One region of the Paenibacillus aurantius genome, then DNA from elsewhere that is predicted to be linked to it. Evidence: riboswitches for the same ligand, from Rfam matches in the RefSeq annotation. Region 1 holds a riboswitch; the other holds the start of a gene.
The links. A riboswitch is a leader RNA that binds a small molecule or an ion and turns the genes downstream of it on or off. The one in region 1 is predicted to bind thiamine pyrophosphate.
Positions count from the first base shown of each region.

Region 1 (3,481 bases):
CTTCAGGAACAGGTCCCGCTTTCGCGCCCCCATCGTCTTCATCAGATCGCGGAGGTCCGGATCGACCGTCCGCAAGCCGTCCACCGTATTGACGGTGACCGGGAAGAAGGTGAAGAGGATGACGACGGCGATTTTGCTCCAGATCGTGTAGCCGAACCACATCACCATGACGGGCGACAACGCCACGATCGGAATCGTCTGGGAGATGACCACGAGCGGGTAGACGGCCCGCCGGGCCAGCTTGGAGCTGTGAATCCAGGCCGCCACCGTCACTCCGAAGAGGACGGAGAGGGCGAGACCCGCGAGCGCCTCCCGAAGGGTGACCACGGAATGCTTAAGGAGCACGTCCCGCTGGTCCCACAGGGCGGCGAGAACGCCGGAGGGCCGGGGCAGGATGAAGTGCGGGATGCGGAAGACGACGGCCGCCGCCTCCCACGCCAACGCTAGCAGCACGAGGAAGAGCAGGGCCGGTCCGTTGCGCCGGATCATCGGTCTTCGCCTCCTTCGGTGCCCGAGCGGACCGGCTGGCTGCCGGAGCCGACGCCGTCCGGCCCGGTGCCGCGAAGCCGCTGCAGCACCTGCTTCTTAAGCTCGACGAAGGCCGGGTCGAGCGTCGTCTCGTAGGTGCGCGGACGCGGCAGCGGCACCCGCACCTCGTGCAGACGCCGGATCGGCGTCTCCTCGACGAGCAGCACGCGGTCGGACAGGAGCAGCGCCTCCTCGATATCGTGGGTGATGAACAGCACCGTCTGCCGGTGCTTCTCCCACATGGCGAGGAGCCACTCCTGCATCCCGACCCGCGTCATCGCGTCGAGGGCGCTGAACGGCTCGTCGAGCAGAAGCAGCTCGGTGCCGCCCAGCACCGCCCGTAGGAACGCGACGCGCTGCCGCATGCCGCCCGAGAGCTCGTGCGGGAGCCGGCCTTCCGTTCCGGCAAGGCCGAACGCTGGCAGCAGCTCCCGCACACGGCGTTCCGCCTCCCGGCGCGGGACGCCCTTCAGCTCGAGCGCGAGCGCCGCGTTCTGCAGCACGGTGCGCCACGGCAGCAGAGCCGCGTTCTGCGGCATGTAGCCGACGCGGCCGAGCAGGCCGGCAGGCGGTGCCGCAGCGGCACCCGAGCGGGCCGCCTGCCGCCCGGCGGAAGCCTGCGCCGGGGCGGACCCGGTCGCGCCGCCAGCGGCAGGCGGGCCGGCGATGGCCGTGCCCGCGCGGCCGCGGAGCGTGATGCCGCCGCTGTCCGGCTCAAGCAGGCCGGAGAGGAGGCGGAACACGGTGCTCTTGCCCGTGCCGCTTGGGCCGAGCAGCGAGACGAACTCGTTGGCCTCCACCTCGAACGAGAGGTTATCTATCAGCGCCGGTGCCGGGGGAAAGCGGTAGCTTACCCCCTCCACCGACAGAATCGGTTCTTTCATTCGTTACCACATCTCTTTCTTGTAAGCCATGTCCCAGAACCGGTATTCATACCGCGAAGCCGTTACGAAGAGCTCCTCCAACCTCCGGAGCGCCGGTTCAGGCAGCCCCTGGGCCAGCCGATTCATCCGGTCGATAAGCCAGTCCGTGATCTTGCCGAACTCCTCGGAAGCGTAGGTTAGAATCCATTCTCCATAGAGAGGATGATCCAGGGCCCCGGGATAGTCCTTGAACAGGACGCCCACTTCCCGGTAGCTCCACATGCAGGGCAATAAGACCGCCACCAGGTCGGCGAGGGAGCCCTTCTCCGCCACCCCCAGCATATACCCGGTGTAGCCGAGCGTAACCGCCGAAGGCTTCGTGTTCTCGAGCTTCGCCCGTGTTATACCGAAGGAGGAAGCCAGCCGGCGGTGGGCATCCATCTCCCCGTGCAGGGTCGAGTGCACCAGCTCGGCGAACCAGGCCATGTCCGCTTCCTCCTCCGCCTTCACGATCCCGAGGGCAAAAAGCTTCGCATAGTCCAGCAGATACACATAATCCTGGCACAGGTAGAAGGCGAACCGGTCCGGAGCCAGGGTCCCTTCTCTTAGTTCATACAGGAAGGCATGGTGATGGCTTTCCTGCCAGATGGGCCGGGCTGCGGCGTACAGCCTGTCCGTAAAGTTCTCCATTCGCGGTTCCCCCTGACGTATAGTAATGAACAGCCGAAAGGCGAGGTTCACATGCAGGCCAATGCAAAAAAGGCCCGCGGATAATCGCAGACCACAAGGCATGTGCAGGCACACGTCGAATTCTCTACGCTGGCATTATCCAGTTCAGATTAACGGTCAGCGACACCCGGTCGCACTCTCAGCCTGACTTCATCAAGCCCCCGCATTCCCTATTCATTTGATATCACCATACACCAATCTCCCCCTGGTACGCAAGGAGATTTTGCATCCCGTCCGGTTCACCGGGGGTAGCCGACTGCGTCCTCCCGCTTATTTCCTTCTGCGAAAAGGGCTAAAGAATTGCCGTTTTTGTTGATTTGGCGGCGGTTCTGTGTCAAGATATTCGATAGACCTTTCATTTACAGACGGAACAGGAGAACTGACTACATGGCCAAGCGTTTTTTTCGGCTGCTGACCGAGCTGTCCTCACGCAAATCGGTTTCCCAATTGACCGGGGTCTTCGCCAAATCCGGAGCCAGCCGGCGCCTTATCCCCTGGTTTGCCAAGACATACGGAATTCGGATCGAAGATGCCGAAAAGCCGGTTTCCGAATACAAGTCGCTTAACGACTTTTTCACCCGGCGCCTGAAGCAGGGGCTCCGTCCGATCGACCTGACCGCCTCCGTGCTCGTCAGTCCGGTGGATGCCCTCATTACCGGCATGGGCGAAATCCGGACAGGCCAGCTGTTTAATATCAAGGGGCAGGATTATACAGTCGATGAGCTGCTCAACCAATCCCCCCGCACCGTTAATTATAAGGACGGCTTTTATTTCGTGCTCTATTTGAGCCCCACGGATTACCACCGGATTCATTCTCCGGTGACGGGCCGGATTATCGAGAAGGAGCATATCCCCGGGAAGGTATATCCCGTCAACGAGTTCGGCCTGCGCCATATGAAGCGGGTGCTGAGCCGCAACGAACGACTCGTAACCTACCTGCACAACGAATTCGGCGAAACGGCCGTAGTCAAAGTCGGGGCGATGAATGTAAGCAGCATTCAATACGTCGAAGGTCTCGGGGATACCCTGCAGATCGGGGACGATCTCGCCTATTTTGAATTCGGCTCCACCGTCGTCCTTCTGATGGAGAACGGCACATTCGATGCCCGGGACGATCTGGATGTCGGCAGCAAGGTGCGCATGGGCGAAGCGCTCGGCCGCCTGCACGCGAAGGAATAAGGCTTCATTTTATAAGGTTAATCTCAAGGGGATGAGGGCGCTCACTCCCTTTTTTCTAAATTCAGGAGGGAAATCCGCATGTCACTTGCCGCGAACGTCCAGCCGGCCGCCAAGCCCACGCTTTACCGGATCCTTTTTGCCATCGGCCTGGTACATTTGTTCAATGATTCCATTCAATCCGT
Region 1 covers NZ_CP130318.1:1,518,920-1,522,400, reverse strand. The annotation lists gene MJA45_RS07390 (ABC transporter permease) at 1-489, opposite strand, end outside; gene MJA45_RS07385 (ABC transporter ATP-binding protein) at 486-1,412, opposite strand; gene tenA (thiaminase II) at 1,416-2,081, opposite strand; TPP riboswitch at 2,186-2,295, opposite strand; gene asd (archaetidylserine decarboxylase) at 2,508-3,299, shown strand; gene MJA45_RS07370 (MFS transporter) at 3,378-3,481, shown strand, end outside.

Region 2 (3,481 bases), 2.9 Mb from region 1:
GAACGGCTTCGTAATTCGGGTCTCCGAACCGGTTAATCTTCTCCTCCGGGTCGTTCTTAAGGTCATAGAGTTCCCCGAACGATTCCCCCAAGTAAACGGCCAGCTTCCATTCGGGGGTTACCCAGGCTTTGTAGCGGATCCGGTCCGGCTCCTCCTTGTACTCGATGCGCACACCCGGCCGCCTAAGTTTCCTTTCTTCTTCCAGAAGAGGCTTAAGGCTGATCCCGTCCCGTCGCAGGGTGTCGGGAATCCCGGCATAATCGAGCACCGTGGGCAGAAGGTCGACCAGCGACACGCAATCTTCCACCGTTCGTCCCCGGAAGGAATTCGGATACCGGATAAGGAGAGGCACACGGGTAACCCCTTCATACACAAGGGGGCCCTTCTGGCCGATGCCGTGGTCACCGAGCATTTCCCCGTGATCCGACGTAAAAATAACGATCGTGTCCTCCGCCAGCTTGAGACGGTCCAAGGCGTCGAGAAGGATGCCAAGCTGCTTGTCGATTAACTGAACGAGAGTATAGTAGTAGGCCCGGGTTCCCTTGCCTTTCTCCCGGTCGCGGAAATAATCGGCCCAAGGGGTATTCTGGTTGCCCGCCATCCCGAATCTCCCCCGGAAACGGCTGTCGTTGATGGTCCCCTTGCGGAAATGGGGGATATGCTCCGGCAGACGGGGATCTTCTTCCGCATCGGGTTCGGGGATAGCCGGGTAAGGAATGGCCTCGGGATCCACCCGGTCCTTGAAATCCATAGGGACCATGTGGGGATGGTGGGGATCGGGAAAGCCCAGGTTCAAATAAAAGGGCTCCGAGTGGTCATGATTCTCGAGATATTGAACCGCCCGCTCGGCAATCCACGTCCCGCTGTGAAGCGAAACGGGCAGCTCGTAATCCGACGTGCCGTTGTCGTCCTTATCGAATCTTTTGCGGGCTTGGAACGCCGCCGGGTCGTAACCCTTGCTTCGCATCCAATAGGCATAATGACCCGTAATGCCTCCCGGCCCGGCATGCCCTATGCTGACCTCGGCCGCGTCGAACCCGACAAAATCCCGCAGCGGGGCGCCGTCTTCTCCAATCGGGGCCGTTTCCGGATTCACCGTTCCCCAAGGGTACCAATGGGCTTTGCCGACATGGTAAGTCCGGTACCCCGCTCTCCTCAGCTCATGGCTGAGAAACCGGGAAGGGTCCAGGGCCGCGGTGCCGATGTTGTACGCCCCGTGGCGGGACAAATGCAGGCCGGTCATGATGGAAGCCCTTGAGGGAGAGCAGACGGTATTGGGGCAATAGGCCCTCCGGAAAAAAGCTCCCTCCCTTCCCAGCCGGTCCATGTTGGGCGTCTTCACGAATGAGCTGCCGCTCATTCCTACACTGTCATAACGCTGCTGGTCCGTCGTGATCAGAATGACATTAGGTTTTTCAGCCAATGGAAACCTCCTCCTTTCGCTGCTGTCCGTTCCGCGTTGTCTTGCCCAATCCCATTATAGCAGGGCGGCGGAATGCCGCCAGCAGCCGGGCTGGTCCTTTGGGCGCATTTTTGCCGGAAGGGATTGTCATCCCGGGGCCGGTTGGGTATGCTGGGTTGGTAACCGAATACAAACGGGAGCTCGGGCTAGCCGGGCTGAGAGGATGGCCGTTACGCCGTCGACCGTGAGACCTGATCTGGGTAATGCCAGCGGAGGAATAAGTAAGCCTTTGTGCATACAAAGACCGCTTCTTTGCCGTGGCGGTCTTTTTGCTATGCAGAGAGATTCTCCGCTTGATCACAACTTTTCCATGAGGAGGAAATGAACATGACAAGCGAAAAACCAACCGTATCCAAGCCGGCGGAGCCTATGAGTCTGCCCGGAAGCCGCAAGGTGTATGTACAGGGCTCCCGCCCTGATCTGCGGGTGCCGATGAGGGAGATCGCCCAATCCCCCACGACAGGCCCGCAGGGGGAAACCCCTAATCCCCCGATTCGGGTATACGACACAAGCGGGCTCTATACCGACGAAGCCGCAGTGACGGACATCCGCCTGGGGCTCCCGCCCAACCGGCTGGAGTGGATCCTGGAGCGCGGGGATACCGAATCGTATGAGGGGCGTCTCCTTAGACCGGAGGACGATGGGAACGCTCATGACTTGGCTGCCTTCCCTTTCCCGGCCGGCGAAAGCATGGAGAACCGGATGGAGGCGGCGCCCGGGATGAAGCGGTACCCTTTGCGAGCCCGACCGGGAAGCAGCGTGACCCAGCTTCACTATGCCCGCCGAGGCATCCTCACCCCGGAGATGGAGTATATCGCCATTCGGGAGAACGTCTCGCCGGAGCTTGTGCTAAGCGAGGTAGCGGCCGGAAGAGCGGTCATTCCCGCCAACATCAACCACCCCGAAAGCGAGCCGATGATCATCGGCCGGCGGTTTCTCGTGAAGATCAACGCCAACATCGGGAATTCCGCCGTCGCTTCCTCCATAGAGGAGGAGGTCGATAAGATGAGATGGGCCATCCGCTGGGGGGCCGACACGGTCATGGACCTCTCCACCGGCCGGAACATCCATACGACCCGGGAATGGATTCTCCGTAATTCCCCGGTGCCGATCGGCACGGTTCCTCTCTATCAGGCGCTGGAGAAGGTCGGGGGCCGGGCCGAGGACCTCACCTGGGAGCTGTACCGGGATACCCTCATCGAGCAGGCGGAGCAGGGGGTGGATTACTTCACCATTCATGCCGGCGTCCGGCTCCGCTATATTCCCCTGACCGCCAAACGGGTGACGGGGATCGTTTCACGCGGCGGGTCGATTATGGCGGCCTGGTGCCTCGCCCACCATCAGGAGAACTTCCTCTATACCCATTTCGAGGAGATCTGCGAAATTATGAAAGCCTACGACGTGACGTTCTCTCTGGGAGACGGCCTGCGTCCGGGCTCCATCGCCGACGCCAATGACGAAGCCCAATTCGCCGAGCTGGAGACGCTGGGCGAATTGACGGACATCGCCTGGAAGCATGACGTGCAGGTGATGATCGAAGGCCCCGGTCATGTTCCCCTGCACCAAATCCAGGAGAACGTGGAACGCCAGGCGGACCTATGCAAGGATGCGCCGTTCTATACCCTCGGTCCGCTCACGACCGACATCGCTCCCGGCTACGACCATATCACGTCCGCCATCGGAGCCGCCATGATCGGCTGGTTCGGAACGGCTATGCTCTGTTACGTCACACCGAAGGAGCATCTGGGTCTTCCGAACAAGGACGATGTGCGGGAAGGGGTCATCGCCTACAAAATCGCCGCCCACGCCGCCGATTTGGCCAAAGGCCATCCGGGCGCCCGGGAAAGGGACGACGCGCTGTCCAAGGCCCGGTTTGAATTCCGGTGGCGCGACCAGTTTCATCTCTCCCTCGATCCCGAACGGGCGCTCGAGTATCATGATGAGACGCTGCCGGCCGAGGGAGCCAAGACCGCCCATTTCTGCTCGATGTGCGGGCCGAAGTTCTGCAGCATGCGAATC
Region 2 covers NZ_CP130318.1:4,464,193-4,467,673, forward strand. The annotation lists gene MJA45_RS20275 (sulfatase family protein) at 1-1,423, opposite strand, end outside; TPP riboswitch at 1,586-1,698, shown strand; gene thiC (phosphomethylpyrimidine synthase ThiC) at 1,784-3,481, shown strand, end outside.
Region 2: it holds a riboswitch for thiamine pyrophosphate, as region 1 does, so the genes downstream of both, thiC (phosphomethylpyrimidine synthase ThiC) here and tenA (thiaminase II) in region 1, are expected to answer to the same signal.